3 regions of the Bradyrhizobium manausense genome follow, and region 2 is predicted to be linked to each of the others. Evidence: predicted binding sites of a transcription regulator. Region 2 holds the regulator's gene; each other region holds the start of a gene.
The links. The regulator LexA, encoded in region 2, represses DNA repair genes until DNA is damaged. The targets are predictions, from matches to a motif close to TGTTCNNNNTGTGTTCNG.
Positions count from the first base shown of each region.

Region 1: recA (recombinase RecA) is a predicted target of LexA. The motif match lies at 7,957-7,974, and genes of this name have one in related genera.
Region 3: JQ631_RS29840 (helicase-related protein) is a predicted target of LexA. The motif match lies at 2,220-2,237, and genes of this name have one in related genera.

Region 1 covers NZ_JAFCJI010000003.1:253,892-264,555, forward strand. Annotated here, with positions in the region: gene alaS (alanine--tRNA ligase) at 1-1,299, opposite strand, end outside; glycine riboswitch at 1,547-1,637, shown strand; gene gcvT (glycine cleavage system aminomethyltransferase GcvT) at 1,783-2,931, shown strand; gene gcvH (glycine cleavage system protein GcvH) at 2,941-3,309, shown strand; gene gcvP (aminomethyl-transferring glycine dehydrogenase) at 3,327-6,191, shown strand; gene JQ631_RS27960 (hypothetical protein) at 6,311-6,670, opposite strand; gene recA (recombinase RecA) at 6,776-7,864, opposite strand; gene JQ631_RS27970 (hypothetical protein) at 8,150-8,335, shown strand; gene JQ631_RS27975 (hypothetical protein) at 9,226-9,387, shown strand; gene JQ631_RS27980 (hypothetical protein) at 10,089-10,265, shown strand; gene JQ631_RS27985 (hypothetical protein) at 10,567-10,664, shown strand, end outside.
Region 2 covers NZ_JAFCJI010000001.1:1,868,966-1,879,629, reverse strand. Annotated here, with positions in the region: gene JQ631_RS08770 (bifunctional diguanylate cyclase/phosphodiesterase) at 1-2,391, shown strand, start outside; gene JQ631_RS08765 (S41 family peptidase) at 2,497-3,840, opposite strand; gene JQ631_RS08760 (alpha-hydroxy acid oxidase) at 4,151-5,284, shown strand; gene JQ631_RS08755 (HAD family hydrolase) at 5,299-5,922, shown strand; gene JQ631_RS08750 (hypothetical protein) at 6,059-6,247, shown strand; gene JQ631_RS08745 (molybdopterin molybdotransferase MoeA) at 6,470-7,681, shown strand; gene lexA (transcriptional repressor LexA) at 7,859-8,560, shown strand; gene JQ631_RS08735 (hypothetical protein) at 8,889-9,326, shown strand; gene JQ631_RS08730 (ComEC/Rec2 family competence protein) at 9,337-10,664, opposite strand, start outside.
Region 3 covers NZ_JAFCJI010000005.1:154,809-165,472, forward strand. Annotated here, with positions in the region: gene JQ631_RS29840 (helicase-related protein) at 1-2,031, opposite strand, end outside; gene JQ631_RS29845 (DUF3108 domain-containing protein) at 2,522-3,385, opposite strand; gene rpmB (50S ribosomal protein L28) at 3,867-4,172, shown strand; gene JQ631_RS29855 (HTH domain-containing protein) at 4,438-6,111, shown strand; gene JQ631_RS29860 (non-canonical purine NTP pyrophosphatase) at 6,106-6,753, opposite strand; gene JQ631_RS29865 (SIR2 family NAD-dependent protein deacylase) at 6,756-7,457, opposite strand; gene JQ631_RS29870 (class I SAM-dependent methyltransferase) at 7,580-8,305, opposite strand; gene JQ631_RS29875 (T6SS phospholipase effector Tle1-like catalytic domain-containing protein) at 8,357-9,688, shown strand; gene JQ631_RS29880 (PilZ domain-containing protein) at 10,171-10,416, shown strand; gene JQ631_RS29885 (hypothetical protein) at 10,560-10,664, opposite strand, start outside.

The DNA.
Region 1 (10,664 bases), on a different contig from region 2:
CCAGGACTCGCGCGCCTTGGCCTTCTGGCGCTCCATCGCGTCGGTGAACGACGCCTGGTCGACACCGATGCCGCGCGACTTCAGCGCGTCCTGGGTCAGATCCAGCGGGAAGCCGTAGGTATCGTACAGCGTAAAGGCGACGTCGCCGTCGAACATGTCACCCTTTTTCAGGGACGCGCTCTTCTCGTCGAGAATGGCAAGGCCGCGCACCAGCGTCTTGCGGAAGCGGGTCTCTTCGAGACGCAGCGTTTCCTCGATCAGGTTTTCTGCGCGCATCAAATCGGGATAGGCCTGACCCATCTCGCGGACCAGCGCCCAGACCAGCCGATGCATCAGCGGTTCTTTCGCACCCAGCAGCTGCGCATGGCGCATCGCGCGGCGCATGATCCGGCGCAGCACATAGCCGCGGCCTTCGTTCGAAGGCAGCACGCCATCGGCAACGAGGAAAGCCGATGAGCGCAGATGGTCGGCGATGACGCGGAACGAGGCGACGGTCTGCTCGTTCGGTCCGCTGCCGAGCGCTGACGAGGTCGCATCGATCAGATGACGGAACAGATCGGTCTCGAACACGCTGTCGACGCCCTGCATGATGCAGGCCATGCGCTCGAGGCCCATGCCGGTGTCGATCGAGGGACGCGGCAGATCCACGCGCTGCTCTTTCGTCACCTGCTCGTATTGCATGAACACGAGATTCCAGAATTCGAGGAAGCGGTCGCCGTCCTCCTCCGGAGAGCCCGGAGGGCCGCCCCAGATATGATCGCCGCGGTCGATGAAGATCTCCGAGCACGGGCCGCACGGGCCGGTATCACCCATCGCCCAGAAATTGTCGGAGGTCGGGATGCGGATGATGCGGTCGTCGGAGAAGCCGGCGATCTTCTTCCAGAGCCCGTGCGCCTCGTCGTCGGTGTGGTAGACGGTGACGAGCAGCTTGTCCTTGTTCAGCCCGAAGTCCTTCGTGATGAGCTTCCAGGCCAGCTCGATCGCGCGCTCCTTGAAATAGTCGCCGAACGAGAAGTTGCCGAGCATCTCGAAGAAGGTGAGATGGCGCGCGGTGTAGCCGACATTGTCGAGGTCGTTGTGCTTGCCGCCAGCGCGCACGCATTTCTGCGACGTGGTGGCGCGCTGGTAGGGCCGCTTCTCGACGCCGGTGAACACGTTCTTGAACTGCACCATGCCGGCATTGGTGAACATCAACGTGGGGTCGTTGCGCGGCACCAATGGCGAGGACGACACGATCTCGTGGCCGTTCTCGGCAAAGAAGTTCAGAAAGGTCGACCTGATCTCGTTGACGCCGCTCATGTTCATCCAATCGGGTGTGCTTGGACCCGCTTCCGTGTCGTCCAAACCTTGGGATTTGGGCAGATATCTGCGGGCCAAAGCGCTTTTAGACAAGGCCAGCTTCGCTGTCCAGAAACTGTGCAAGGAGATGTGCAGGCAGATCAGAGGGTTGCCGCAGTCGCGTCATCCCCCTTGCAATCCCGTTGAAAGCCGCAAGGCCCGCGTTGACAGGCTTGGCTGGGCTGTGGTCTTTACCCATCTGTATCGTACGGCCACGTCGGGAGAGACCGGCTTTTGGTAGCCGGCGCCGAAGGAGCAACCGCCCCGGAAACTCTCAGGCAAAAGGACCGCGTGGCTTTGACGACATCTGGAAAGAGGCGCCGACGGGCTTAAGGTCCGGACCGCGTCCGCCGACGGGATAATACTCTCAGGCACAGCGACAGATGGGGCTTCGACTGGTTGCTTCCGGGGAATCATCCTCGGGGAACCGCCGAGGGCCCTGTAATGCTTGCGCGTGACGACCAAGAATCCCTGAAACGTACCCCGCTCTACGACCTCCATGTGTCCCTTGGCGGCAAGATGGTGCCGTTCGCGGGCTACGACATGCCCGTGCAGTACCCTGCGGGCGTGCTGAAGGAGCACCTCCAGACCCGTAACGCGGCCGGACTGTTCGACGTCTCCCACATGGGCCAGCTCGCGCTTCGGCCGAAATCCGGCAAGGTCGAGGACGCCGCCCGCGCGCTGGAGCGGCTGGTGCCGCAGGATATCGTGGCGATCGCGCCGGGACGGCAGCGCTACGCCCAGTTCACCAATGCAGATGGCGGCCTGCTCGACGATCTGATGGTCGCCAATTTCGGCGATCACCTGTTCCTGGTCGTCAACGCCGCATGCAAGGACGAGGACGAAGCGCATCTGCGCGCGAATCTTTCGGACGCCTGCGTCATCGATTCGTTGGCCGATCGCGCGCTGATTGCGTTGCAGGGACCGAAGGCCGAAGCCGCACTGACGAAATTGTGTGCGGAAGCGTCCTCCATGAAATTCATGGATGCCGGCCCGCATGGGGTTGCCGGCATCGCCTGTTACGTCTCGCGCTCGGGATACACGGGTGAGGACGGGTTCGAGATTTCCGTTCCCGCTGCGGATGCCGAGCGCCTGGCCAGGGCGCTGCTGGACAATCCTGATGTGATGCCGATCGGTCTCGGCGCCCGCGACAGCCTGCGACTGGAAGCTGGCCTCTGCCTCTACGGCCACGACATCGACACCGCGACCACACCGGTCGAGGCGGCGCTGGAATGGTCGGTGCAGAAGAGCCGCCGCACCGGTGGCGCGCGCGCGGGCGGTTTTCCCGGCGCCGATAAGATCCTCGCTCATTTCGACCACGGCGCATCCCGCCGCCGCGTCGGCCTGCGCGCCGAAGGCCGCGCGCCGGTGCGTGAAGGCGCGCTGCTGTTCGCGAATAGCGAGGGCGGCGAGCCGATCGGAAAGGTCACCTCGGGCGGCTTCGGTCCAAGCCTGAACGCGCCCGTGGCGATGGGCTACGTGCCCACCCCCCTGAGTGCGCTCGACACAAAACTCTTTGCCGAGGTGCGCGGCCAGCGGCTGCCGCTCACCGTCGCCGCCATGCCCTTCGTGAAAAACACCTACAAACGCTGAGGATCGACAATGACCACGACGCTGTACACTTCCGACCACGAATGGCTGGCGATCGACGGCGATGTCGCCACCGTCGGCATCACCGATTACGCGCAGTCGCAGCTCGGCGACGTCGTGTTCGTCGAATTGCCCAAGGTCGGCCGCAGCCTGAAGAAGGCCGAGGCCGCCGCCGTCGTGGAATCGGTGAAGGCCGCCTCCGACGTCTACGCGCCAATCTCCGGCGAGATACTCGAGACCAACGCCGCGCTCGCCGCCGAGCCGGCGCTGGTGAACTCGGACGCGCAGAGCAAGGCCTGGTTCTTCAAGATCAAAATCGCCGACAAGAGCGAGCTCGGCGGCCTCATGGATGAAGCCGCCTACAAGGCACATACGGCTTAAAGACGATGGAGCAAGCGATGACCGCGCACCGCAAATCCAACGGCGAGACCACTCCCTTCGTTCGCCGCCACATCGGCCCGTCGGCGCGCGATGTCACCGCAATGCTGGAGGCGGTCGGCGCCAAGAGCGTCGACGCGCTGATGGCGGAGACGCTGCCGGCCTCGATCCGGCAGGCCGCCCCGCTCGATCTCGCCAAGCCCCTGAGCGAGACCGAGGCGATCGCGCATATGGCCGAGCTCGGGCGTCGGAACCAGGTCTTCACCTCGCTGATCGGCCAGGGCTATTCCGGCACGATCCTGCCGGCGGTGATCCAGCGCAACATTCTGGAGAACCCGGCCTGGTACACCGCCTACACGCCCTACCAGCCCGAGATCAGCCAGGGCCGCCTGGAAGCGCTGTTCAACTTCCAGACCATGATCTGCGATCTCACCGGGCTCGACGTCGCCAACGCCTCGCTGCTCGATGAGGCCACCGCGGCAGCCGAAGCCATGGCGCTGGCGGAGCGGCACTCGAAGGTCGAAGCCAAGGCCTTCTTCGTCGACAAGGACGTGCATCCGCAGACGCTGGCCGTGATGCGCACCCGCGCCGAGCCGCTCGGCTGGACGTTGGTCGTCGGCGATCCCCTCACCGATCTCGACAAATCAGACGTGCTGGGCGCGCTGCTGCAATATCCGGGCTCTTCAGGCGCCGTGCGCGACCTCAGGCCCGCGATCGCGGCGCTGAAGGGCAAGGGCGCGCTCGCAATCGTCGCCGCTGACCTGCTCGCTCTCACGCTGCTCGCCTCCCCCGGCGAGCTCGGCGCCGACATCGCGATCGGATCGGCGCAGCGTTTCGGCGTGCCGATGGGCTACGGTGGTCCGCATGCGGCCTATATGTCCGTGCGCGATGCGCTGAAGCGCTCGCTGCCCGGCCGTCTCGTCGGCCTCTCCGTGGATTCCCGTGGCGCGCCGGCCTACCGGCTCGCGCTGCAGACCCGCGAGCAGCACATCCGCCGCGAGAAGGCGACCTCCAACATCTGCACCGCGCAGGTGCTGCTCGCCGTGATCGCGGCGATGTATGCGGTCTATCACGGCCCTGAGGGGCTTTCGCAGATCGCGCGCAATGTACATCGTCGCGCCGCCGTGCTCGCGGCCGGCCTGCGCAAGCTCGGCTTCGCGCCGCAGTCTGAGGCCTTCTTCGACACGATCAGCATCGATGCCGGCGCCAACCGAGCCGAGATCATCACGCGGGCCACTGCCGAGAAGATCAATCTCGGTGTTGGCGAAAGCGCGCTTCGCATCGCGCTCGACGAGACCACGACGCCCGCGACCGTCGAAGCCTTGTGGCGTGCCTTCGGCGGCCAGCTTTCCTACGCCGAGATCGACGCCACCACGCGCGAGGCGCTGCCGGAGGCGCTGAAGCGCACCACGGCGTTTCTCACCCATCCCGTATTCCACGCGCACCGCTCTGAGACCGAGATGCTGCGCTACATGCGCAAGCTCAGCGACCGCGACCTCGCGCTCGACCGCGCCATGATCCCGCTCGGCTCGTGCACGATGAAGCTGAACGCCACCACCGAGATGATGCCGCTGACCTGGCCGGAATTCGGGTCCTTGCATCCGTTCGCCCCGCGCGAGCAGGCCGCCGGCTATCACGCGCTGTTCGCGCGGCTGGAGAAGTGGCTGTGCGACATCACCGGCTACGACGCGATCTCGCTGCAGCCGAACTCAGGCGCGCAGGGCGAATATGCCGGGCTGCTGGCGATCCGCGGCTATCACGCGGCGCGCGGCGAGACGCATCGCAAGATCTGCCTGATCCCCTCCTCGGCCCACGGCACCAACCCGGCCTCGGCCGCAATGGTCGGCATGGACGTGGTGGTGGTCGCCTGCGAGGCCAACGGTGATGTCGACGTCAACGATCTCCGCGCCAAGGCGGCGAAGCATTCGAACGATCTCGCCGCGGTCATGATCACCTATCCCTCGACGCATGGCGTGTTCGAGGAGCACATCCGCGAGATCTGCGACATCGTGCATGGCCATGGCGGTCAGGTTTATCTTGATGGTGCCAACCTCAACGCGCAGGTCGGCCTTAGCAGGCCCGGCGATTACGGCGCCGATGTCAGCCACCTCAATCTGCACAAGACCTTCTGCATTCCACATGGCGGCGGCGGCCCCGGCATGGGCCCGATCGGCGTCAAGGCGCATCTCGCGCCATTCCTGCCCGGTCACCCGGCGACGCTGGCTGATGCCCCGGTCGGTCCGGTCTCGGCCGCGCCGTTCGGCTCGGCGTCGATCCTGACCATCTCCTACATCTACATCCTGATGATGGGCGGTGAGGGCCTGAAGCGCGCCACCGAGATCGCGATCCTCAACGCCAACTATGTCGCCGCACGGCTCGAAGCGCATTTCCCGGTGCTCTACAAGAATGCCAGGGGACGCGTCGCGCATGAGTGCATCGTCGATCCCCGCCCGCTGAAGGCGACCTCGGGCGTCACCGTGGACGACATCGCAAAGCGCCTGATCGACTACGGCTTCCACGCCCCAACCATGAGCTTCCCGGTGCCGGGCACGCTGATGATCGAGCCGACCGAGTCGGAATCCAAGGCGGAGCTGGATCGCTTCTGCGACGCCATGATCGCGATCCGCAAGGAAATCGCCGAGGTCGAGGCCGGCCGCTTCAAGATCGAGGCCTCGCCGCTGCGGCACGCCCCGCACACCGTGCACGACATTGCGGATGACGACTGGAAGCGCGCTTACGCCCGCAGCGAGGGCTGCTTCCCGGCAGGCACCTCGCGCACCGACAAATACTGGTGCCCTGTGGGGCGCGTCGACAACGTCTACGGCGATCGCAACCTGGTGTGCTCCTGCCCGCCGGTGAGCGATTACGCGGAGGCCGCGGAATAAGACTCGTAGGATGGGTAGAGCGCAGCGAAACCCATCACTGCGCTCTTTCCGGCGATGAAAAGGCGATGGGTTTCGCTGCGCTCTACCCATCCTACCGCACTACGGCACCGAATGTGCTTCTAAGGCGCAACCAACGAACGGCTTTCGCGATCCCATCGCCAGAGCCGCTCGCTGGTCAGGTGAGTGCCGCCCCACCAGCGATCAATCCGGTTGTGCCGGCAAAAGTTCTGATCGCCTCCCAGCACCGCCTTGCCGAGGTCAGTGAGCGACAGGCGGGACCGCTTGTATCGTGCGTGACGGAGGGCGTCGTTGTGCATGTCGAGCGAGAACGGCCCCTCCTCCAGCCCGGATACGGCCGGTACTGAGCATCGCGCGAGCCCATCAAGCAACTGAAAATGGAACGGTACGACGATCTCGGCCAAACCGGCTCGAGCAAGCTCACTCCCGCCGTACCAGCCAGTCAGGATCAGACGCTTCATCACGCCACCCGATCACCACGACGCACCAAAAGAAACGGGCACTGACGACGTCGGCAACTCAACGTCCCCAGGGCCCGCTCCTCGCGAAAAACTTTGACTCGAGGCTTACTCGTCCGCGGGCTCTTCGCCGTCGGCGTCGCGCTCGGGAGCGCCGGCCAGGATCTGCTCGGCGATCAGGCCGGAGTTCTGGCGGATCGAGGTCTCGATCTTGGTGGTGATGTCGGGGTTGGCCTTCAGGAACGCTTTCGAATTCTCGCGGCCCTGGCCGAGGCGCTGGCTGTCATAGGAAAACCAGGCACCTGACTTCTCGACGATGCCGGCCTTGACGCCGAGATCGAGGATCTCGCCCATCTTGGAGACGCCCTCGCCGTACATGATGTCGAACTCGACCTGCTTGAAGGGCGGCGCCAGCTTGTTCTTCACCACCTTGACGCGGGTGGTGTTGCCGACCACTTCGTCGCGCTCCTTGATCGCGCCGATGCGGCGGATGTCGAGGCGGACGGAGGCATAGAACTTCAGCGCGTTGCCACCGGTCGTGGTTTCGGGCGAGCCGTACATCACACCGATCTTCATGCGGATCTGGTTGATGAAGATCACCATGGTATTGGACTTGTTGATCGAGGCCGTCAGCTTGCGCAGCGCCTGGCTCATCAGGCGGGCCTGCAGGCCCGGCAGCGCATCGCCCATCTCGCCTTCGAGCTCGGCCTTCGGCACCAGGGCTGCGACCGAATCGATCACCATCACGTCCACCGCCCCCGAACGCACCAGCGTGTCGCAGATTTCCAGCGCCTGCTCGCCGGTATCCGGCTGGGAGATCAGCAGCTCGTCGATATTGACCCCGAGCTTGCGGGCATAGACCGGGTCGAGCGCGTGCTCGGCGTCGATGAAGGCGCAAATGCCGCCCTTCTTCTGGGCTTCCGCCACCGTGTGCAGCGCCAGCGTGGTCTTGCCCGAGGATTCCGGCCCGTAGATCTCGACGATGCGCCCCTTCGGCAGGCCGCCGATGCCAAGCGCGATATCCAGCCCCAGCGAGCCCGACGAGACCGCCTCGATATCCATCGAACGGTCGTTCTTGCCGAGCTTCATCACCGAGCCCTTGCCGAACTGCCGCTCGATCTGGGAGAGCGCGGCAGCCAGAGCTTTACTCTTGTCCATGGAAGATCCTTCGACGATACGCAGGGCAGTGGTGGACATTGGGTCGTGCTCCTTATGGCGAGGATTCGCGTGTGGGACAAACGGTTGGCGCGGCGGGTCGTCGATAAAAGCAATGTACACCATCTGTTCTTTGTTCGCAATATGTTCTTTGCGAGATTTGCGCGCTGGCCTGCTTCCGAGCGCGGTGGCCTGGCTTGAAAATGCAGCGGCCTGATTTGGAAGTGTGATGTCAGCGTGATGTATAGCACAGCGGCCAATCTGACCGCCGTGTATCCCCCGATCCGGCGGGAATGGACTCGCCTCCAAGCACCACAGGAGATGACCATGACTGACGGAAGCGCCCTCTCCGATGACGACCTCGACCTCGTGACCGGCGGCGCAGAATTCGAATTTCACTTCAGCTTGTTTGGCTACTTTTTCGCCATGCAGGGAAATGACAAGATGACCAACACGCTTGTCGTCGGACCCGGCCACAACGTCCTCGTCAACAACACCACCTTCAAGGGCTAACTTGCGCCGAACCCAAGGAGGCCGCTTCAGTTGGTGGCCTCTTTCGCCTCTGCGGGTGTCGTGAATCGAAAAGACCCCGGCCCGAAACATGCCGAGGTCTTCTCCCAATTATCCGCGACCGGAAACTTCCACCATTTCCCGGCTCTGCGATCTAACATGTGATGATTTCCTGATCTAAATTCGCGGTCACCAATTTGGACAGCACCGGATCTGGGTTGGCCGTATTTACCCCGAGTTGTCGTTGCCCGACCAACACAGCCTCCCCCCGCCTGCCCCGATCACTTGCCGGCTCCCGGGAGGGCAAGACCGTCCGCCTCTGCCATAGCCCTGATCCGCCTCACCGCGACCGAAAAAGGCCCCAGCTCGCAGGGTTGGGGTGGGGCAAGAGCTGGGGCCGACTTGGGGTCGCCCTCGGGGCGGAGGGCATCAGGAAAACTTGGTAATGGGGCGATCGTTCCTGCCAGAATTCTAACTTCGGACGGCACCGGGATTTGGGTTCTGTCCGAATTGACCCCGCGTGTCCCAAGTCGAATTCCGGCTGCGTCCTCAGTCCTAAACTGCCGATTATCGACACCGTTGAGGTGTTGAGGTGTCCCAAACTGCATAGTCAGGGCGTCGCGCCCGGGACTAAGTTCCATGCATGGGCAAGGAGCTATTCGTGCGTTTGGCTGCCATTTCGGCCGGTGTCTTCACCGTCGCCGCGGTCGCCCTGCTCGTCCTCTCTTGATCTAGCTCAAGTCGCACATCGCGCAGCGGCCTTCCCTGTCATGGCAGGAAACCGAGCGGGGCGAGCGATGATGCAGCTTTGGATGTTGCACGTATTGACCTGGGGGCTGACCGCCGTTGCCCTCGTCACCATCCTGTCGATCGCGCTGTAAGGCTCCCTCCACTTGGCGATTCATCAATTGCCAAGTTTTCCCGATCATACTGATGGGATGCCGGACAAGCAGCAGAAGAGTCTCGAGCAGCTCCTGAATGAGATCCGCAAGAAGGAAGCGGCAGAACGCGCGCGGCCACCACGCGACCCAGAACAACAGCTCGACAAGAAGTAAGGCCGCCTCGAATTGGCGGCCTTTTTCTTGAACCTGCAGATGTCCTGATCTGCCCCTCGCGGACGGAAAACGGCCCCGGCGCGCGAGCAGCACAACGGGGCCGGATGGCTACCAGGAGGCTGAGATCGGTCGCAGCCATCCCGCCAAATACGGCCGATCCGTCAAAGGGTTTCAGCGTGCCGCGAAAAGGCCCCAGCTCGCTAGTGGGGGGCGATGGAGCTGGGGCCAACGTGTTACCCTTGGGGAAGGGTATCGGGAAAACTTGGCAATCCGGCGATCGTTCCTGCCAGTGTCGTAATCCGTCTCTGCAGATGCCAGAATCGAAAAGGGCCACCTCGCGGTAGCCCTTTTGGCCGGTCGCAATAATTGTTCGGGATAAAAATACCAGCCCCGGCCTGCGTAGTTCTACCTAGTTTCGCGCGTGTGTGGAGTCCGGGAAAATGCGGTGTTCCAGTACCCCGGAGATGCCGTCTCCTGATGTCCCGAGGTCACTGTTCCAATTCGAGCAGCACCGGAATTTGGAATAGCCCGTCCCGCGAGCGCACGAACCCATACGGCCGATGAACCGAGCCATGATTGAGAGACATAAGCTGATGTTTCCAATGCTCTAATTCATCATACCCCGTGCTTTTCCGGAGATGATCGAAATCGCGGACTACGCCAAATAGCTTTCTCAATCAGCGCATGGGTTGGGAAGGACCATGAAAGACATGCAGGCCCAGTTGGAGAAGCTTCGGACCGAAGCGGCCAACTGCGAATTGATCGCCAAGCTGGCGACAGACCCATCGAAACGAGAGACGTTCGCGAAACTGGCCGCGCACTACAAGGTGCTGGCGGACGAGCTGGCGAGGGCGATCGGCCGTATAGGAACCACCTAACATTTGTTGGGTTGCCTCTGTCTTAGGCAGAGGGGTTCGCCGTGGGCGACCAAGTTCCTGATACCGCTGAGGAAAGCCCTCGGTGCGACGATTGCCGGACGCCAACCAGGTTCCGCGCCCGCATCTTCGATCCGCACCAGGATAGGCACATCCACGTCTACGGCTGTCCGACCTGCAAGCGGCTGTACTGTAAAGATTGAGGCCGCCTCGTTTGGCCGGCGATATCACATGTGAAGGCGGGAACCTGGTCCCTCGCGTTCAATCGATCGCGGCCCTGAACGACCGGCGCGAGATCGAGACCATGGACAGCGAAACTCCCAAACCGCCGGATGAGCCCTCCGCCAGGCTGTCGCCTGACGAGGAAGCGCGCCGGGTCATTGCCGACTACGCGAACGATCT
Region 2 (10,664 bases):
GACGCGCTACCCTACATGGGCGGCGTCAACATCATCGATGCCGACGGCAACGTGATCAATTCCTCGACGGCATGGCCGCCGCCGAAGGTCAACGTGACCGATCGGGCTTATTACCGCACCTTCCGATACGACCCGCAGTCGCCCGACGTGCTGATCGAACCGGTGCACAGCCGCATCTCCGGCGCATGGACCATCCTGATCGTGCGCAGGATCATGGGCCCGCACGGCGAGTTCATGGGCATCGTCGGACGCGGCATCGAACCGGCCAATTTCGAGAAGTTCTTCGAGACGGTCATGCTCGGCGAAGGCGCCACGATCTCGATGCTGCACCGGGACGGCACCCTGCTTGCCCGCTATCCCCATTCCGGCGACATGATGGGACACAATTTCAGGAACGGCTCGTTCGAGCAGCAGCAGATCTTCGCGCGCGACCATTTCGCCGGGCGTATCGTGAGCCCGGTCGACGGCGAGGACCGGCTGGCCTCGGTGCGCGTCTTGCCGCACTTCCCGATCCTGATGATGGCGACGACCACGCGTGCGGCGGCGCTCGCCGACTGGCGCGAGCAGATCGGCATCCTGATTTCGGTTGCCGGCGCCTCCGCGCTTGCGATCGCAGGCGTCCTGATCGCGATCGTGCGCAAGCTCCTCGAGCAGCACCGCCTGTCCCGGGAGCGGATGACGCTGGAGAAACAGCGCCTCGACCGCGCCGTCAACAACATGACCCAGGGCCTGTTGCTGTTCGACGCATCGCAGCGGCTCGTGGTCTGCAACCAGCGCTACATCGAGATGTATGGCTTGTCCGCCGACATCGTCAAACCCGGGTACAGCTTCCGCGACATCATCGCGCACCGCAAGGCCACGGGCTCCTTCACGGGCGATGTCGACCAGTATGCCGCGCGCGTGCTGCGCGACGTCCACGTGCGCAACTCCATGATCATCGACACCAGCGATGGCCGATCGATCCAGATCGTCAACGAGCCTCTGGACGACGGCGGCTGGGTCGCGACGCACGAGGATATCACCGAACGCCGTCGCATCGAGGAGCGCATCACCCACCTCGCCCATTACGACGCACTGACCGATCTGCCGAACCGCGCCATGTTCCACGAGCATCTGCGCGGGGAGCTCCTCGCCATCGGCCACGGCGAACAGGTCGCGATCCACTACATCGACATCGACGAATTCAAGGGCGTCAACGACGCGCTCGGCCACCTCGTCGGCGACGAATTGCTGAAGTCGGTGGCGAAGAGCCTGCGCGACTGCGCCGGCCCGACCGATTTCGTGGCACGGCTCGGCGGCGATGAATTCGCAATCGTGCAAAGCGCAGTGACCTCACAGCACCAGGTCGACGAGCTGGTTGCGCGGATCTTTGCGGCGATCCGGGCGCCGTTCGACTGCATGGGCCATCATCTCACCACCGACGCCAGCATCGGCATTGCGCTGGCGCCGGAACACGGCACGGCTCTGGACCAGATTCTCAAGAACGCGGACATGGCCATGTACGCCGCCAAATCGGCCGGCCGCCACACCTATCGCTTCTTCGAGCCGGAGATGGACGCCAAGGTGCGCGAGCGGCGCCAGCTCGAGATCGACCTCCGGCACGCGATCGCCCAAGGCGGGCTCGAAGGCGGGCTCGAGGTCTATTACCAGCCCTGCCTCAGCCTCAAGGACGACCGCATCGCCGGTTGCGAGGCGCTGGTGCGCTGGCGTCATCCCAAACGCGGCATGGTCTCGCCGGCCGAGTTCATCCCGATCGCGGAGGATACCGGGCTGATCAACGAGATCGGCGAATGGGTGCTGGCGACCGCCTGCCGCGACGCGGCCTCCTGGCCCGACGACATCCGCCTCGCGGTCAACGTCTCGCCGGTGCAGTTCAAGAGCGGCACGCTGGCACTGAAGATCATGGCGGCGCTGGCCGCCTCCAACCTGCCGGCGAGCCGGCTCGAGCTCGAGATCACCGAGGCCGTGCTGATCCGCGACGACGACACCGCGCTTGCGATCCTGCACCAGCTCCGTGCCATCGGCGTCCGCATCGCGCTCGACGATTTCGGCACCGGCTACTCGTCGCTCAGCTACCTGCACCGCTTCCCGTTCGACAAGATCAAGATCGACCGTTGCTTCGTCAACGACATCGCAGGTCCCGACGGCTCCGCCAGCATCGTGCAGGCCGTGGTCAATCTCGCCAGCGCCCGCCGCATGGCGACCACTGCCGAAGGCGTCGAGACCGAGGAGCAGCAGCGCCTGCTGCGCGCACTCGGCTGCACCGAGATGCAGGGCTATCTGTTCAGCGCCGCAAAGCCGGCCGACAAGGTCGTGGAGCTGTTCGCGCTCCATCGCAGCCGCCTCGCCCAGCGCGACGGCCACGAAAGCCGGCGCCGCGAAGCAAGCTAGCGCCTCGCAAGAGACGCCGCGCTCAAGACCGCACCCGAAAACAATTCGCCCGGGAGCGGTGATCCACTCCCGGGCGATTTCGACGATCGCAATGACCGGTAGAGCCTAGTTCGGCACCGTGGCCTTCGGCGCCGGCTTCGCGGCTGCCGCATTCACGGTGACGCCGTGCAGGAAGTCATAGGCCGCGTGCAGCGCCTTGTCGTCCTTCTCTTCCGGCGGGACATAGGACTGCGATCCGGTCTGCTCGGCGCCCTCGGCGGCCTGCAAATGGCCGCGCATCTGCGACTCCGCGATGGTGTCGACGCGGCCTTTCAGCTCGGCCGGGACGTCCTGGAGGATCTCGATGTCGGGCGCGATGCCTTGCGCCTGGATCGAGCGGCCCGACGGCGTGTAATAGCGCGCCGTGGTCAGCGCGAGCGCGCCGTTGCCGGCGCCCAGCGGGATGATGGTCTGCACCGAGCCCTTGCCGAACGAGCGCGTGCCGATCAGGGTTGCGCGCTTGTGGTCATGCAGCGCGCCGGACACGATCTCAGACGCCGAGGCCGAGCCGCCGTTGATCAGGACCACGAGCGGCTTGCCCTTGGTGAGGTCGCCGCCATGCGCGGTGAAGCGCTGGGTTTCTTCCGGATTGCGGCCACGGGTCGAGACGACCTCGCCACGCTGCAGGAACGCGCTCGACACGGACACGGCCTGGTCAAGCAGGCCGCCCGGATTGTTGCGCAGGTCCATCACGTAGCCGACGAGCTTCTCCGGCGGGACGTCCTTGGAGATCGAGGCGATCGCCTTCTTCAGGCCGTCGGTGGTCTGCTCGTTGAACGAGGTGACGCGGATGTAGCCGATGTCGCCGTTCTCGACGTGGAAGCGGACGGGGCGGACATGGATGATCTCGCGCGTGATCGCGACATCCAGCGGGGCATCGGCGCCCTTGCGCATGATGGTGAGCTTGGTCTTGGTGTCGACCGGGCCCTTCATCTTGTTGACGGCCTGTTCGAGCGTCATGCCCTGCACGTTTTCGCCGTCGATCTTGCTGATGAGGTCGCCGGACATGATGCCGGCCTTGGACGCCGGCGTTTCGTCGATCGGCGAAACGACCTTGACCAGGCCGTCCTGCATCGTGACCTCGATGCCGAGGCCGCCGAACTCGCCGGAGGTGGTCTCCTGCATCTCGGTCCAGGCCTTGGCGTTCATGTAGCGCGAATGCGGGTCGAGCGAGGTCACCATGCCGGTGATCGCGCCTTCGATCATCTTGGCGTTGTCAGGCTTCTCGACATAGCTCGCCTTCACGCGCTCGAAGACCTCGCCGAACAGATTGAGCTGGGAATAGGCATCGTCCGCGCCTACGCCCGCCGCCGCCCGTGCCGCCCAGACACCGCCGTGCGGACTGGCTACCAGAAGGGTCAGACACGCTCCCGTGAGCGCGCCCAGGGGGAACAGCAGGGTTTTCCGCATGGATAGACTGGCCTTTTCGCTTTGGGGCTCTGGGGCGCCACGCAAATGGCGATCCAGCCCGCTGTTCACAATACCATTCAGGTTTCTTCAAGGCCGGGATGCCACGCCCGCTTGCAGGGCCGTAAAAATCCCTTCGCCAAAAAGCCTTGGCCCCAAACCTAAACTTTTGGCAACGTTCTGAAACCGTTCTCGCCAGACGGGAATCGGTCGGCCCGTCCACGCTTCGCAGGTATGCGATTTTAGGATGGTTTTGGAGGGCCGGACACGATAGGCGAGGACAATAAGGCTTCAAATTCTCGGGAGGACAACAATGAACGACGCGCCGCGCATCCAGCCGGAAAGAAACGTCGAACTCGGCGCCAGCAACGAGCCGTTCCAGAACCTGCACGAATTCGTCCGGAAGGCGCGCTCCAACCTCAACCAGAATGCCTGGGACTATATCGTCGGCGCCGCGGAGACCGAAACCACGATGCGCCGCAACCGCATGGCGCTGGACGAGATCGCCTTCCGCCCGCGTGTGCTGCGTGACGTGCGCAAGGTCGACGGCTCGGTCGAGCAGTTCGGCCGCAAGATGCGCCTGCCCGTGGTGCTCGCCCCCGTCGGCGCCTTGGAGATCTTCGACCCGCATGGCGCCGCCAGCGTCGCGCGCGCGGCCGGCACGTTCGGCGCGTCGCACATGTTGAGTTCGGTCTCCGAGCCGGGCCTGGAAAAGACCGCCGAGGCCGCGCCCGATGCGCTGCGCATGTACCAGCTTTATGTCCGCGGCGATGACGCATTCGTCGCCGACGTCGTCAGCCGCGCCGAGAAGGCCAATTATGCCGCCTTCTGCCTGACCGTCGATACCGCCCATTACAGCCGTCGTGAGCGTGACATCGCCAAGCGTTACGTTCGCGAGAGCCGCCTGCGCGCCACCGGTGGAGACTACCAGAAGGGCCTGGAGTGGCGGACCGTGAAGATGGTCAAGGACAAGTTCAAGATGCCGCTGATCCTCAAGGGCATCGCCACCGCCGAGGACGCGCAGATCGCGGTCGATCACGGTGTCGAGTGGATCTACGTCTCCAACCATGGCGGCCGCCAGCTCGATCACGGCCGCGGCGCCATGCATGTGCTGCCCGAGATCGTCGACGCCGTGAAGGGCCGCGCCAAGATCATGGTCGACGGCGGCATCTGTCGCGGCACCGACATCGTCAAGGCGATCGCGGCGGGCGCCGACCTCGTCGGCATCGGCCGGCTGCAATGCTGGGCCCTGGCTGCGGCCGGCGAGGCCGGCGTCACGCGGATGCTCGAACTGCTCGAGGACGAGGTGCTGCGCTGCCTCGGCCTGCTCGGCACCACCTCGTTCGCCGAGGTCAACAAATCCTGCCTGCATCCGGCCACCGCGACCAATGCGCCGAGCGTCTTCAGCGCTTTCCCGCTGTTCGACCACGAGCCGTATCGATACTGATTGAAAGGACGCAAGTGACCTCGCTCTCTCCCGGCAGCGCGGATGCGCTCCTGTTCGATCTCGGGCGCGTGGTGCTCGACATCGATTTCTCCAAGGCGATCGCCTGCTGGGCGGGACATGCGGGCTGCATGCCCGAAGCCATCGTCGCGCGCTATGTGCGCGACGAGGCCTACCGGCTGCACGAGGTCGGCAAGATCAGCGACGAGGATTACTTTCAGTCGCTCCGCTCATCGCTCGGCATCGGCATTTCGGATGCGCAGTTCCTGGAGGGATGGAACGCGATCTTCGCCGGCGAGATGCCCGACATCGCAGAATTGCTGCCGCGCGCAGCGCGGCAGATGCCGGTCTATGCCTTCTCCAACACCAACCGCCCACACGTGGATTACTTCTCGAAGGAATATGCCGACCTGCTCGGCCATTTCCGCGAGCTCTATCTGTCCTCCAGCATCGGCCTGCGCAAACCGGATGCGGAAGCCTTCGACCATGTCGTCACCGCGATCGGCGTGCCGGCGAACCGGATCGTGTTCTTCGACGACCTCGCCGAGAACGTCGAAGGCGCCCGGGCCCGAGGGCTGACCGGAGTGCACGTCACCTCGCCCACCGATGTCGGGAAGGCGCTGCGGGCGCTGGGGATCTGACCCGGTGATTCCGGAACAATTTCGCCCGGAACCCAGGAACCAAAACGCTCTGTGCATTTTTATACGAAGTTCCGGGAACGAATGACCGCCTCCGGACTCATGAGTCCGTTGGGAATTCTACATCGGACGTATCGACGTGTTGGGCAAAACCTACCTCACCAAGCAGGCCTCCCTGCTGATGAAATTCGCCAGGACCACCTCGGATTCTGAGCTTTCAGCAAAATTGATCAGCAAGGCGGCCGACCTGAAGGCACAGGCCGATCCTATGCCCGACAAGGATCCAAAAGCGCCGGACGTCAGTCCGGCCAAGGTGCCGGGGACCTGACCGACACCGGCCGTGGCTCTCGTCCTCGCCACGGCGATCCGCGTCCAGGTCAGCCTCGCCCGTTTGGATCATTTGCCGCAACGCATTTGATGCTCCACCTTCGTCGCCGAGCGGATGGCACAGGATAAATCCTGCGCGCCCCCCGTTTTGCCTCTGCGCCTGCACTCGGCTAGAACTCTCGCCGCCGATTTGCCCGAACGGGCGCAGCTGGAGTTTTCACCCGTGGCCCTGATGCCGGTATCCGATGCGCTCGCCGCGGTGCTTGCCGGCGCGGAGCCCCTGCCTGAAGAAACCATCGCCCTTGATCAAGCCTTCCATCGCGTGCTCGCGCGCGATGTCGCGGCGCGGCGGACGCAGCCGCCGCAGGCGATGTCGGCGATGGATGGCTATGCCGTTCGTGCGGCTGATGCAGCCAAGGTCGACACGCAGCTCACTGTCATTGGAGAGGTCGCAGCCGGCCGTCCCTACGGAGGCACCGTCGGCTCGGGCGAAGCCGTGCGGATTTTCACCGGCGGTGTCGTGCCCGATGGCGCGGATGCGGTCGTGATCCAGGAGGACACCGTCGCCGACGGCAGCCGCATCACGATCACGGAAGCCGCCGTCACCGGGCGGCATATACGCCCGGCCGGCATCGACTTCCGCGAGGGTGACGTGCTCCTGCGCAAAGGTGCGCGGCTCACCGAGCGCGACCTTGCGCTCGCCGCCGGCATGAATCATCCGCAGCTCGCAGTCCGCCGCCGTCCGAAGGTCGCGATTCTCGCGACGGGTGATGAGCTGGTGATGCCGGGCAGCACACCCGGCCACGGTCAGATCGTCTATTCCAACGGTTACGCCCTGCACGCCCTCGCCCGCAGCGAAGGCGCCGACACCATCGACCTCGGGATTGCCGCCGACACGCTTGCTGCAACCGCATCAGGCATCCGCCGCGCCCGCGAATCCGGCGCCGACATCCTGATCACGACCGGCGGCGCCTCGGTCGGCGACCACGATCTGGTGCAGCAGGCACTCCGCGACGAAGGCACCGCGATGGCATTCTGGAAGATCGCGATGCGGCCGGGCAAGCCGATGATGAACGGACAGCTCGGGGCGATGCGCGTGATCGGCCTGCCCGGCAATCCAGTGTCATCCTACGTCTGCGGCTTCCTGTTCATGGTGCCGCTGATTCGCGCGTTGTCGGGCCGCTCGGTTGTCCATCACCGCCGTGAACGCGCCGTGCTCGGCCGCGACGTCGGCGCCAATGACCAGCGCGAGGATTACCTGCGCGCGCGCCTCGATCTGCGTGATGATGGCACGCTCGTCGCGCTTCCCGTCAACCACCAGGACTCCTCGCTGCTTGCGAATCTCGCTGCGGCACAGGCACTTCTCGTGCGCGCGCCGTTCGCGCCGAAGGCCGAAGCGGGAGCGCCCTGCGAGGTGTTGCGACTGCCCGCCTGACTGCAGCGTTCGCAACCGTTCCGCGAAGTTTGTCGCGTTCACTGTAAATTAAGCAGTTGCGGAACATGTATCGAACATATAGTGTCCGTTCATGATTTGTTTCGAGCATGTAGCGGCTTATTGCTGAAATTCAGCGTCTCGGAATCGAACGACATCGTCAGGGGGATTTTGGTCGAGATGTTAACGCGCAAACAATACGAACTCCTGCGGTTCATCAGCGAGCGCCTGAAGGAAAGCGGCGTGCCGCCCTCCTTCGACGAGATGAAGGATGCGCTCGATCTGCGCTCGAAGTCAGGCATCCATCGCCTGATCACGGCGCTGGAGGAGCGCGGCTTCATCCGCCGCCTGCCCAACCGTGCCCGCGCGATCGAGGTGATCAAGCTGCCTGAGCTCCAGGCCGCCGCCGGGAGCCGCCGCGGTTTCACGCCGAGCGTCATCGAGGGCAATCTCGGCAAGGTGCGTACGACGTCCAGCCCGTCCGCCGAAGAGGGCGAGCGTCCCGTCGCGGTGCCCGTCATGGGCCGGATTGCGGCCGGTACCCCGATCGAGGCGCTGCAGACCCGCAGCCACACCATCAGCGTCCCGCCCGACATGCTCGGTGCGGGCGAGCACTATGCGCTCGAAGTGCGCGGCGACTCGATGGTGGAAGCCGGCATTCTCGACGGCGACATGGCGCTGATCCAGCGCAACGAGAGCTGTGACACCGGCGATATCGTGGTCGCTCTGATCGATGACGAGGAGGCAACCTTGAAGCGCTTCCGGCGCCGCGGCGCCTCGATCGCGCTCGAGCCGGCGAATGCCGCCTATGAGGTCCGCATCCTGCCGCCCAACCGGGTCAAGATCCAGGGCAAGCTGATCGGGCTGTACCGGAAGTATTGAGCGCTCACGCGCGATCGACGATTGGAGCGGACGATTGTCCGCTCGGCTGGATAGTTTTTCCGGTCTTGCACAGGCTATCCAGCCCCCTCTCCCAGCGCGACATCCTCGGCACGCACAAGGCAGTTCAGGTCGCTGTAGCGCGCCTGCAAAATGCGCGCGGGTGGGCTTTGTTCCTACGGATTTGGGAAAGATAATGTGATCGCGGCTCGCGCACGCGAGCCGCAGATTTGCCTACAACCGGGCAGAGTTTTTTACGCTTCCACTCTGATAGAGGCCTGCGCCTCGCAAGACAGAGGCGCGGGTTGCTATCCTGACTGAGGAGCACCCGATGTGTGACTATAGCCTGCATGCCGTTGCGACGCGTCCCGCAGAAGTCGGCGAGACGATCGTCACGACAACCTTCCGCGGCACCTCGACGCGCGGCTTCGCCTCCGAAGCCGATATGTCGGTCGCGGTCTGCCTGCTGCCGGGAACGGAGCTCGCCTTCGCCGACAACGTCCGTTACGACAACAGGTGGATCTGGACGCGCACCGTCAACTCGCGCGTCGGCAAGTTCGGCAAGATCGATCCGCACATTCCCGATCGTCATCACGACGCGATCGAATTCCCCGATGGCAAATACGTGCTGGTGACGCAGCTCGTCGAGGGCCAGCGCGCGACCGTGCTGCAACTGCCCGTGACGCAGCCGCTCGGCGAGCGTGAGCAAAAGCCGCAAGTGGTCGCCGACAGCCGCACGACGACGCCCCCGCGCCTGCCGATCGGCTGAAAAGTCGACTTCAGTCCTCGGCTTGAAGATCGGCCTCCGACGGAGTCGCATCTTTGGCGCGCGGAGCTGCCGACCGCGGCATGAGGATCTGTTCGAAATCTCCATCGCCGGCCGCCGCCGGCGACCAGGGGCGGTTTGCGCCCCTCGCCTTCACCGATTGGATCGCAAAACCGTCGCCACGCTGCGTCAGCGCCAGCGCACCCTGGCGCGCAAGACGCGGCCGATCGACCACCATCGCGGCGCAATCCGGCGGCGCCGGCCTTGTCGTCACCACCAGCGCGGCACGGCTGCAATCGTCGGCCAGGGCGTCGATGCGTAGCGAGAGCGCAATCATGCGGCCGTCGGCGAGCGGCATCACGCAGCCGGCCTCGTCGCACGACACACCATCACCGAGCGAGGCGCTCGTAGCATCGCGCGGATCAGCATCCGCCGCGAGCCACTCCTTCAGCAGGAAATTGTCCTTCTTCGTCCTGATCAGATGCAGTTGCCCATCCCTGCCCCGCACCGCGACGTTCTGGCCGTCGCCGGCGATGAGAATATCGGGCTGCCGGACGGACAGGCCCCAGATCGTCGCCGCCACGAGCACGCACGCGCCCGACCAGCGCAGTGGCGAGCGCAACAGACCCATCAGGATCAGGCCGAGGCTGGCTGCAATCAGCGGCGCAGTCCCGAAGGCCGCGACGTGGCCGATCGCGCCGGGCAGCGCGGCCACCCAGCGCGACACCGCCACCATCCAGTCGATGCCGATTCCCATCAGCCACCAGAACACACCGTCGAGTCCGAAGGGTGCCGCGAGCAGTCCGAGCAGCCCCGCCGGCATCACCAGCGCGGACACCACCGGCATCGCGCCAAGATTGGCGAGCACACCGTACGGCGTGATGCGGTGAAAATGGAAGGCGGCATAAGGCGTGGTCGCAAACCCGGCGATCATCGAGGCCATGAACAGCATGGCGATCTCGCGGCCGCCCCACAGCGCGATGCGCGCGGTCGCGGAATGATCCGGCGAGGCAAACAGGTTCGGCATGCCGATCTGTACCAGCGCGACGAGCCCCAGCGTCGCGGCGAACGACATCTGAAAACTCGGATGCACCAGTGCTTCCGGCGCCACCGCAAGCACGATCAGCGCCGCCACCGCCAGCGTGCGGAAGGTGATGGCGCGGCGATCGACCATGACAGCGAGCAGCACCACCGCAGTCATGAAGAACGATCTTTGCGTTGCGACCTCAGCGCCCGAGAGCAGCAAATAGAATGCGGACGCGACCAGCGCCGCAGCTGCCGACCATTTCTTGATGGGAAAGCCGACCGCGAGCCCGGGGATCAGTGCGAGCAACGCCCGGA
Region 3 (10,664 bases), on a different contig from region 2:
CAGCGTCGCGCGCGAGGGCTGGTCGAGATCCTTCAGCTCATTGGCGATCTTCGGACGCTCGAGCACGCCGAGCGCCTCGACGAGCTGATAGGCGATGCCGCGGGCGATACCCGTGACGTCCTCGGCCTTCGACAGCTCGAACATCGGCCCGAGCAGCTTTTCGATATGCGTCTTGAGCCAGAGGTCGAGCCGCGCCTGCACCTTCTCACGCGGGCCACCGGTGAGCCGCTCGTCCGAGATGATGCGGATGCGCGGATGCAGCGCCTCCTCTGCGGCGGTCAGCCGGGCCACGGCGTCGCCGGTCCAGCGGATGGTGCCGTCCGAGGTCAGCACGAACTGGTCGTCCGGCGCGTTGCCCAGTTTTTCGGCGCGCGCATTGATCTCGCCGGCGAGCACCGCTTGCGCGGCAGCCTGCAAGGCTTTCGCATCGGAGCCGGCTTCCGCCGCATCCGGTGCAAAGGTGAAGCCATCGAGGCGGCCGATGACATGGCCTTCGACGATGACTTCGCCGGTCTTGCCGATTTCCGTATTCAAGCTCGTGTTCTCCCGCAGGCGGCGCATCAATACACTGGTCCGGCGATCAACGAAACGCTCAGTCAAGCGTTCATGGAGCGCATCCGATAATTTATTTTCGACCTCGCGGGCGATTCCCTGCCAGCGTTCGGGGTCTTTCAGCCAGTCCGGGCGGTTGGCGACGAAGGTCCAGGTGCGAATTTGCGCGATCCGGGCCGACAGCGTGTCGATATCGCCGTCGATGCGGTCGGCCTGGTCGATCTGGGCCGCGAACCAGGAATCGGGGATGCAGCCCTTCTGCATCAGGAAGCCATACAGCGTGGTGACCAGTTCGGCATGGGCGGCCGGCGACAGTTTCCGGTAGTCCGGGACCTGGCAGGCGTCCCAGAGCCGCTCCACGGCGGCCTTGCCATGCGCGATATCGCGCACATCGACGTCGCGGGCGGCGTGGTCGAGCACGCGCATGTCTTCGGCGATCGGCGCCCGCGTCAGCGTCTCGTGGCCGGGCGCGAGGTTCAGTGAGACCTGGAGCGCGCCGAGGGAGGAGAAATCCAGCTTCGAGTTGCGCCATTGCAGCATCTTGACGGGATCGAAGATGTGGTTCTGGAGCGCATTCACCAGCTCGGGCTCGAACGGGCCGCAGCGGCCTGTCGTCCCGAAGGTGCCGTTGCGCGTGGCGCGCCCCGCACGGCCGGCGATCTGCGCGAATTCGGCCGGCGTCAGGCGGCGGAACTGGTAGCCGTCGAACTTGCGGTCGGAGGCGAAGGCGACGTGGTCGACGTCGAGATTGAGGCCCATGCCGACAGCGTCGGTGGCGACGAGGTAGTCGACGTCGCCGTTCTGGAACATCTCGACCTGCGCATTGCGCGTGCGCGGCGACAGCGAGCCCAGCACCACGGCCGCGCCGCCATGCTGGCGCTTGATCAGCTCGGCGATGGCGTAGACCTCGTCGGCCGAGAACGCGACGATCGCGGTGCGGCGCGGCTGGCGCGTGATCTTGCGGTCGCCGGCGAATTCCAGCTGCGACAGGCGCGGACGGGTGATCATGGAGACGCCGGGCAGCAGCCGCTCGATGATCGGGCGCATGGTCGCGGCGCCCAGCAGCAGCGTCTCGTCGCGGCCGCGGCGGTTGAGGATGCGGTCGGTGAAGACGTGGCCGCGTTCCAGATCGGAAGCGATCTGGATCTCGTCGACGGCGAGGAAGGAGACATCCAGGTCGCGCGGCATCGCCTCGACGGTGGAGACCCAATAGCGCGGATTTCTCGGCTTGATCTTCTCCTCGCCGGTCACGAGCGCGACCGCCTCGGGGCCGACGCGGGCGACGATCTTGTTGTAGACCTCGCGCGCGAGCAGCCGCAGCGGCAGGCCGATCACGCCCGAGGAATGCGCGAGCATCCGTTCGATGGCGAGATGGGTCTTGCCGGTGTTGGTCGGCCCGAGCACCGCAGTGACGCCGGCGCCGGGCACTCGATCGGAAGGCGCGCGCTCGGAAGCGAAGGAGGAGGAAGAGAAAGCCATGTCTAAATGATTAGGTAGTGGCGAATGGGGCGAATGTCAGTGCTGTTTGAGGCAATGGGGTGCGCCGCCGTCATGCCCCGGCTTGACCGGGGCATCCGGCACGCCGTGGCCTGCCCGCTCGGCGTGGGAGCAGAAATCCTCGCGCAACTGTCTCACTTTGCGACGCTTTTCCCGTTCGTTTTAAGCTTCGGAACGACTCTAGAACGAATCGCGGCCGAATCGCTGACTCCCTTCGGAGTCCTGTTCCGTTCACGCAACATGTCGCGGGACTCTTGTTTCCTGCGCACTAGATGGAGTTTTGGGTCGCCGCACAAGCGGCGATGGGGTGACGGATTTGGTTAAGTTGGGGACGACGCGGAGTCGAATCAGAATCGGCGGGGAGTCAAATGGATTCCGGAAAAAGCCGACCACCCAGCTCATATCAGCGAAAACAACCCCATGCACAGTAGCCAAGCCATTGATATGACTGGGGGCGTTCAGCAGCGGCGCCTTACTGCGTCTTCGCCACCCGCGGCGGCTGGGCGGTGGTGATGAAGCTGGTCGCTTCGAGCATCGCAGGGCCCAGCGGCGTCGGCACTTTCAGCCAGAACGGGACCAGGATCCGGGTCCCCGCGACCGGCGCGAGCGCGATCTCGATGTTGCGCTGGGCGGCGAGGTATTTGATCACGGGGCGGTCGGGGATGTAGCCGGCGACCGGCACGAAATAGAGCGCGCAGACCACGACCGGGCCCTTGTAGCCCTTCTCGGCCTTCACGGTCTCCATGCGCTTGAAATCGAGCTTGAGCTCGTAGCGCATGCGGCCGTCGAACACGGACGCGCTGCCGTGGCAGGCCTCCGGCGACAGCACCTCGCCGTTGCCGGGGACGCGGACCAGCGAGGCCGTCATCGGATCGAACACGCCGCGGCGATGCGCGTCGGTGACGACGATGCGGTCGGCATCAACAGGCGGCTCCGGAACGATGCCGAACTCCTTCACATTGCCCTTGTCGAGGGTGATGTGGATCTCTTCGGTCTTCTTCGAGGTGGTGGTGGAGGCGTGGTAGGCGGTCGCGACCAGCGCGCCGTTGACGACGCGCCCCTGCGAGGCGCCGGTGCCGGACCCGCCCGCGAACGATTTCAGAATACCGGTGGTGCCGCCGGAGGCCGCCGCCGAGAACACGTCGTCCTGGATGTCGATGTTCCAGGCGCCGCGGCCGACCGGAATGCCCGCCAGCGAGGCCTCATATTGCGCCTCGAGCTTGCCCTGCGCGGCCGCCGGCGCAGCCCCCCACGCCAGGACCAGCCCGCCGAGAGCGGCCAGCGCCAGCCTGCCGGTTGAACGCAACCGGGGCGGAAAGGGGAAAGACGTGTGCACGAGACGGTCCAATCCGGAAGCGAGTGATTGTTATTTAAGCCTGTTACAGCCGCAAGCAATGCATCCAGGCGTCACAAGCCGGGAACTCACCGGACTATTCGGGGGCGATTGCGCCCTTTATGTGATGGTAAGGCGTTTTAAACACTGCCGTTTTTGTGATTGAGGAGCCCGGGCCCGGATACCTCTCCCGCTTTCGGGAGAGATCGCGCGCAGCGCGGGTGAGGGCTTTCTCCTCTGGGGGGCGCTAACTGCTGCCCCACTCCCGCGGAGACTCCCCATCACCCGGAATCCGCGCTAATCGCGCGCATTCCGGCCTCTCCCCGCACGCGGGGAGAGGCGAAAAGACCGGCCAAAACCTTGACGTCCCGCCCCTTCCCCCCTATACGTCCGCCCGCTCCCTGCAAGGACGAAAGAATTAGCCCCCGTGGCGCCCAGAATGGCGGCCGCACCCGTTGGGGGATCAGCTTTAAGGATTTCTACCATGTCTCGCCGCTGCGAACTGACGGCCAAGGGCCCCCTCGTCGGCCACAAGGTCAGCCACTCCAACATCAAGACCAAGCGCCGCTTCCTGCCGAACCTGGTCAACGTGACCTTCATCAGCGAAGCCCTGGAGCGCAACGTGCGCCTGCGCGTCTCCACCAATGCGGTGAAGAGCGTCGACCACAATGGCGGCCTCGACGCCTTCCTGCTCAAGGCCAAGGCCGACGTCCTGTCGCCGCGCGCCCTCGAGCTGAAGCGCGCCATCCAGAAGAAGGTCGGCGACGCGCCGGTCAAGAAGGCCAGCTAAGATTTCAGAGTTGGGCGGGGGCTAGGTTGCGTGGCGTAGGCTTAGCCAAGTAGAGTTTGCGTTGCGGCCGGATCGAAAGATCCGGCCGTTTTTGTTTTGTGGTGCAAATGTCTATGTCGCCGCGTCGCTCGGATTAAACTACGCTAAGGTCATCAATCGACTGAACCTTTTGGGAGCCTCACAAGCGGCGGCCGCACTGCACCTCTTGCGCGGCTCAGACCGAGTTAGCCTTTGAGCATTCGGCCAGCGGAAGCACATCGCCCTAATGCATAGTTACCAAAAACAAACGGTTACCGTGCAGACTCACACCGACGAGCACGTCGAAGGTGAACGACAAACCTTTCTTCGTGTCGCGGAGATTGTGTTGAGCAAGTCTCGGGTCCCCCTTAGCGCTGGCGAGATCGTTGATCGAGGGATCGAGCAAGGACTCTTTGGCGACCACACCATGGGCCGCACTCCCCAAAAATCCATGCAAGCACGGCTCAGCATGGACATCCTGCACGGAAAGACTGACTCACAATTTGTGCGCACTGGTCGCGGACGCTTTACGTTACGCACCTCTCTAGGCACGTCAGTCAGTGAGCAGGACAACACCATTGCCGACGTTCAATCTGAATATGTCGCTGAGCGCCGTGTCCTTCGTACACCGAAAGAAGAAGTCCTATGCGTTCCGGAGTCAGCATTTCGCGATGTCCTCACCTTTCAGGGTATCGACACCGACACACCCCCAATACTTGGGCAACTCCTTAGCGAGGAGAACACCACCTACGTCGGCCGGGCTGAGGCCGAGGTCAACAATGACGCCAAGCAATTCATAACGTACGTCCTAGTTCAGTGCGGCCAGCGCTTACTGTTCTTCAAGCGGTCCTATCTCAGCCGAGCGGCCGAATTTCTGAGAGGATCAAAGTGCATCGGATTCGGCGGCCATGTCAGCGCTGCTGACCTCGATATGCTTTCGCGGGCAGACTTTGGCTTGTCGGCTTGCGGTCGCAGAGAGCTCGCGGAAGAGCTTTTTTTGCCGGACCGCCCTCGACGAAATCGCAAGATTTCGACTGAGGCAAACCTTACAGACAAAGCCACTATCGATCTTTTCCAGGGTGTCCCATTAGAGTGTCTTGGGGTCCTCAACGACGATTCTTCGGAAGTCGGGCGACGACACGTTGCCGTTGTTTATCGCGCCTGGCTCCCGGACTGGAACACGGCCAAAAAACTTCAAAAGGGCGACTCGTCAATCAAAGGGCTCGGATGGATCGATCTTTCAAAGGACAAGGTCGACATAACGGACTTCGAATATTGGTCACAACTCTGCTTGCGGCGCTTCTATCCGTCGACTCTGTTCACGCGGGCAAGATTCGAGATCGTAAATAACTCTCGCCTCGCTAGCGACCGCATCCTGGTCGTCGCAGGCCGAATTGGATCAGGAAAGTCAGAAACCGCCAATTACCTAAGCCAGCGCTTGCATTGTTCTTTGATCAAGACCGGCGACTTAGTTCGTGAATTGATGGCGTCACCTCCGATCTCGGAGATTGGGCGTGAGGCATTTCAAACTCGAGCATACGAATTCATAAGCTCAGAAGGTGGCACCAAGAAGCTAGCCGACGCGATCGCAAGCCAAATCGCTTGCGGGGAAGGCAATCGTACAATTGTTGATGGAATTCGAAATCTCGACACGTTTGAGCACTTAGAACGAAAGTGTGACAGCAGCGTTGGTTTGCTCTTTGTGCAAACTCCACCCGACGTCGCCTTCGACATGTATCGCGCCAGAGAAGCAGGGACGCTCAAATTTAGCTATCGCGACTTTCTCAAAGTATATGACGCGCCAGTCGAGGGCGAAATTTCGAGCCTCGGGCGCCAAGCAAACGCGTACATCTATAATTCGTTTGGAATGGAGGCCTTTCGGCGAACGCTAGACGAGCTATTGCCAAAGATGCGTTCATAGTGCTGGAAACAACGACGGTTCAGCGCCTAAGCGATGCCGCATGAATGCCTTAAGCGCCTTGATTGATTGGGACACCGCTAGCTTTTTTCCGAGACCAGAACGATCATCCTTCACGATCTCAGCGTAGGTCTGGCCACCAAATCCGTCAGGACAAAAAATGGTGTCCCAATAGAAATCCCGAGTCCCTCTTGGAGAATTGCTCAGAGCGCCTCGCATCTCCCCAACAAAGGTATGAACGTTTAGGCCATCACAATACCCGACTACAGCTCGCGCCACAGCTCTACTTGAGAGCGTCGAGCAAGCCGTTACAAATTGCTCTGGCGCAAGCGAGTCCCACATAGGCTGAGTGAGGCCGCCTGGAAACGATTTATCTTCGAACCCCTCTAGAATAAGCCCAGCATGCTCAACAATGCAGGGAATTTGAATCTGTCGATACGCAGACCCAACCTTGAACTTCACCATGGCTTCGAGATCGCACAACAGCGGCTCGGTTGTTTTAGCTCTTATAAAGCGAATATCGAAGAGCTCGCCGAGCTTCTTGCCGGTACCGTCAAGCTCAATCGCGTCCTTCGCTAACGCCCATTCTTCCTTCTTGAAATTACTCCAAGAACAATAAGCGATCTGTATGGGAGAGGCACTCATCACTAGATCCTCATCCCATGGAGCACTTCAGCTACATTCTTCGATATCTCCTCGGCCCCAACCGGTATGACCTCGATGTTACGTTCACTAAAGAGCCGACGCTCGAACTCCGATGGCTCCGGGAGAACGATGTATGCTCTTCTTCCGCTGGAAGAGTTTGGCAGATCAGAAAATAGGCGATTCACGACGTGAAAGATGTAGTTCACATTGGGGTCGCGGAAACTGTATCCGATGAATAGAACGGCCCTCCCGAGAATGTCGCCGCGCAACTTGAAGTCCATTGGACTTTCCAGTCGCATCCTGTCCATGTATTCCGACTCGGTCACCACCATCTGCAGCGGGTTGTTGAAGTCACCGTGAAACTTTACGACTTCAACGACTGTCCTATCATGTGCGATAGTGTGTTCGCCGGAAACAATGTGCGTACTACGTCCGCTCCTTTTTAAAGCTCGTTCGATAAAGTCATCATAGTTCGTCGTATAATAAAGGCTGCAGCGATCTAGCTTGACCAACTCTGAATGAATGGGCGAAGCAAGAATATCAGCATCGGTCGCCTCTGCAAATTGCCGTGAGAGCCAGTTAGTTAGCGGCGCGAGCTCGCGGTTCATAATCTTAAAGTATTCCAGTATTTGAAGATCACTTCCTCGCATCCGCAGTAGGTTCTCTTCGTTACAGCCAATCAGCTTGGCGGCTTGATCTACCATAGCTTCCCAAGACGGCCCTCGCTTCTTACCGCCGTCCCAACTGACTGATATAGAAGCTCCCGCGCCAATAAACGGGACCACACGCCTATCACGATACAATCTTCGAAGATCAGGGGGACAGGTCATGAAACCTTCTTCACCAACAGCCGAGTAAGACTGTGAAAATGTGGAATGTTGTTGTGAGGATGCGTCTCGTGAATAATTGAGTCCGATTCAGTGAGGATCGTGTGGCCTTGGTACTGATCTACGTAAAACGAATGAGGCAGTAGCGTTGGTGAAAAATTTGGATGCGCCGACAAATCGTGCGGCCCATCGTTAAATGAAACAAGGAAATGAAACCCGCCATTTCGCGTCCTCTGTAGTGCAGTTTGGATTAGTGAGAATATTTCCTCCGACGAACCAAGACAGTGCGCCAAGCCGTAGAGCACAATCACGTCAAACAATTCAATCCTAGAAAGATAAGCCCTCCCATCTAGGACGAGCCATTCAATCCGCAGGTCTTGAAATGCCCGCCGCCCATTTTCGATAGCCTTGGCAGAGCAATCAACTGCCGTGACACTTGCGCCACATCTTGCAAAAGCAGCGGCATTCTTTCCTTCCCCGCAGCCCAAATCGAGTACACGGACACCTTGCAGATCGGGCTGCTCTTTTAGAAACGTCTTGACTAGTGAGCCGGGAGAAGCTCCCCAAAAGCAATCGCTCGACGAATAACCTTCGTCGTAGCCACCATTATTTCGTGTCATCTTGCCTGCAACGGATTGAGCCAGAAACTGACAGTCTATGAATAACGACACGACATCGCAATCACTGGTTGATCTTCGTCCACCGCGTGCTTCGCATGCGACCATCGATTTGTTCTGCTATACTCGCCCCGGTAGCATCACCCGGAGGGGCATCCCGTGGAGCACTCGGCCAACACCGCACCGAAAAACCTCGTCATCTGCTGTGACGGCACCGGCAACGAGATCTCGGAGAACATCTCCAACGTCCTGAAGCTCTATCGCTGCCTGCGCAAGACCGACAGGACGCAGCCGCGGCAGATGGTGTTCTACGATCCCGGGGTCGGCACGGTGACGGAGCCGTCGACCTGGAACAGGTGGAAGTCCAACATCAAGCTGGTGCTGGGGCTCGCCACCGGCTACGGGCTCGATGACAACGTGCTCTCGGCCTATTGCTTCCTGGTCGAGCATTATGCGCCGGGCGACAAGATCTATCTGTTCGGTTTTTCGCGCGGCGCCTACACGGTGCGCGTGCTGGCGGGGCTGATCCACAAGGTCGGGCTGATCTCGCCGGAGCAGGCGAACCTCGCCGGCTCGGGCCTGATCGCCTACAAGCAATATTCCGGGACCGGGCACGGCAACGCGATCTCCGACCTGGATTTCGATGTCGACGAGCAGGGGCCGCTGCCGAAGGACGCATTCGACCTCGCCGCGCAGTTCGCGCGCATCACCTCCACGCGCTGGCCGACCATCCACTTCATCGGCGTGTGGGACACGGTGGCGAGCGTGATCGTGCCGCGCGCCGACCGCCTGTTCTGGCCGAGCCTGGAGGAGCTTGCCTTCACGCTGCGCAATCCCAGCGTCAACATCTTCCGCCAGGCGATGGCGATCGACGAGCGGCGCTGCATGTTCCGCCTGAAGGCGTATGAGGAGCCGCAGGAGTACTGGAGCAACCGCTACGTGCCCGACGAGAAGAAAGTGCCGCAGGACATCCTGCAGGTGTGGTTCGCCGGCGTGCACAGCGACGTCGGCGGCGGCTATCCGGAAGCGGAGAGCGGCGAGTCCAAATATCCGCTGATCTGGATCATCGACGAGGCAACAAAGGCCGGGCTGAACTTCAACCCGCGCACCGTGAACCAGCTCGCCTGGGGCATCCAGCGCAAGGCCTCGCCGTTCCAGTACGTCCCACCCGCCTACACCGGCACGGCGGGCCAGCTGCACGATTCGATGAGCGCGGCCTGGCGCGTGCTGGAATATCTGCCGAAGAGCGCGACGTACAAGGAATGGCCGGAGCGGAAGGTGGTTGCGGGATTCTACATTCCGGATTGCGAGCCGCGCGTCATCCCCGAGGGCGCGCATGTGCATGAGAGCGTGCTGAAGCGCATGGCGGTGGAGCCGGACTATCGGCCGGTGAACATGCCGAAGGACTTCGTGACCGTGCCGATGCCGGTACCGCCGGGGGTGGACCTGGCGGCGGGCGGGGATCGGGATGGGGTGATGGAGGGGGTGTGAGGGCGGCGGGCGTGAATGCCGCAGTCTCTCCGCGCGTCATTGCGAGCGCAGCGAAGCAATCCAGACTTTTTCCGTGGAGGCAGTCTGGATTGCTTCGTCGCTTCGCTCCTCGCAATGACGGAGTGTGAGGAGGCAGGCTTGCGCGACACCACCAGCGTCGTCCTGGCGAAAGCCAGGACCCATACCGCGTGATGTGCCGATTGTGGGCGGTACTAATCCCGAACAGCCAATCTTCGCCAAACTCCGCCCTGGGGTAATGGGTCTTGGCTCCCGTGCGCAATTGCGCACTAGGCCAGGACGACGGTGAGGCGAGAGCGTAGCAACACATCACCACCCGCCCCCACCCCACTACCTTCGCTTTCTCCAATCGCCGCTACTTTTCATTAAAATTCTCCGGCCCGCCTTAGCCTGTTCGCATCACCTGCTCCGCCATCATTGGAACCCTGCCACCGCGTTGTCCGCGGTATTGGAGGAGAGTGCCAATGCATCCGCGTCGACATGCCCGGGTGAAGCCGTCAGGCCTGGTGTCCCGCCAGGCCAAGATCATCACCGACCCGCGCGCGCCTGTCATCGTCTGCACGCTGATCGACTATTCGCCCGGCGGGGCCTGTGTCGATCTCGGCGGGCAGGTGAAGATCCCCGATCGCTTCGAACTGCTGCACGTGAACACCAAGAAGCGCTGCCGCGTGGCGTGGAAGCGCGGGACGAAGGTGGGCGTGGTGTTTTGATCGAACCGAACGCGAGCTGCTTTTTCGAAAGCATCAATGTGAGCCTGATAACTTAGCCAAGCACACCACTCGGCTCCCTCCCCCCTTGCAGGGGAAGGAACGCATCGCATTTGCGGTGCGATCGTCGTTTACAACTACCGCCCCTACGCCCGCATCCTGGCCTTCGCGCCCGCGACGATCTGCATGGCGACGCCGGCGATCCAGGCGAGCAGCACCAGCCAGGTCAGCGCGTCGTGCGGCTCGAGGCG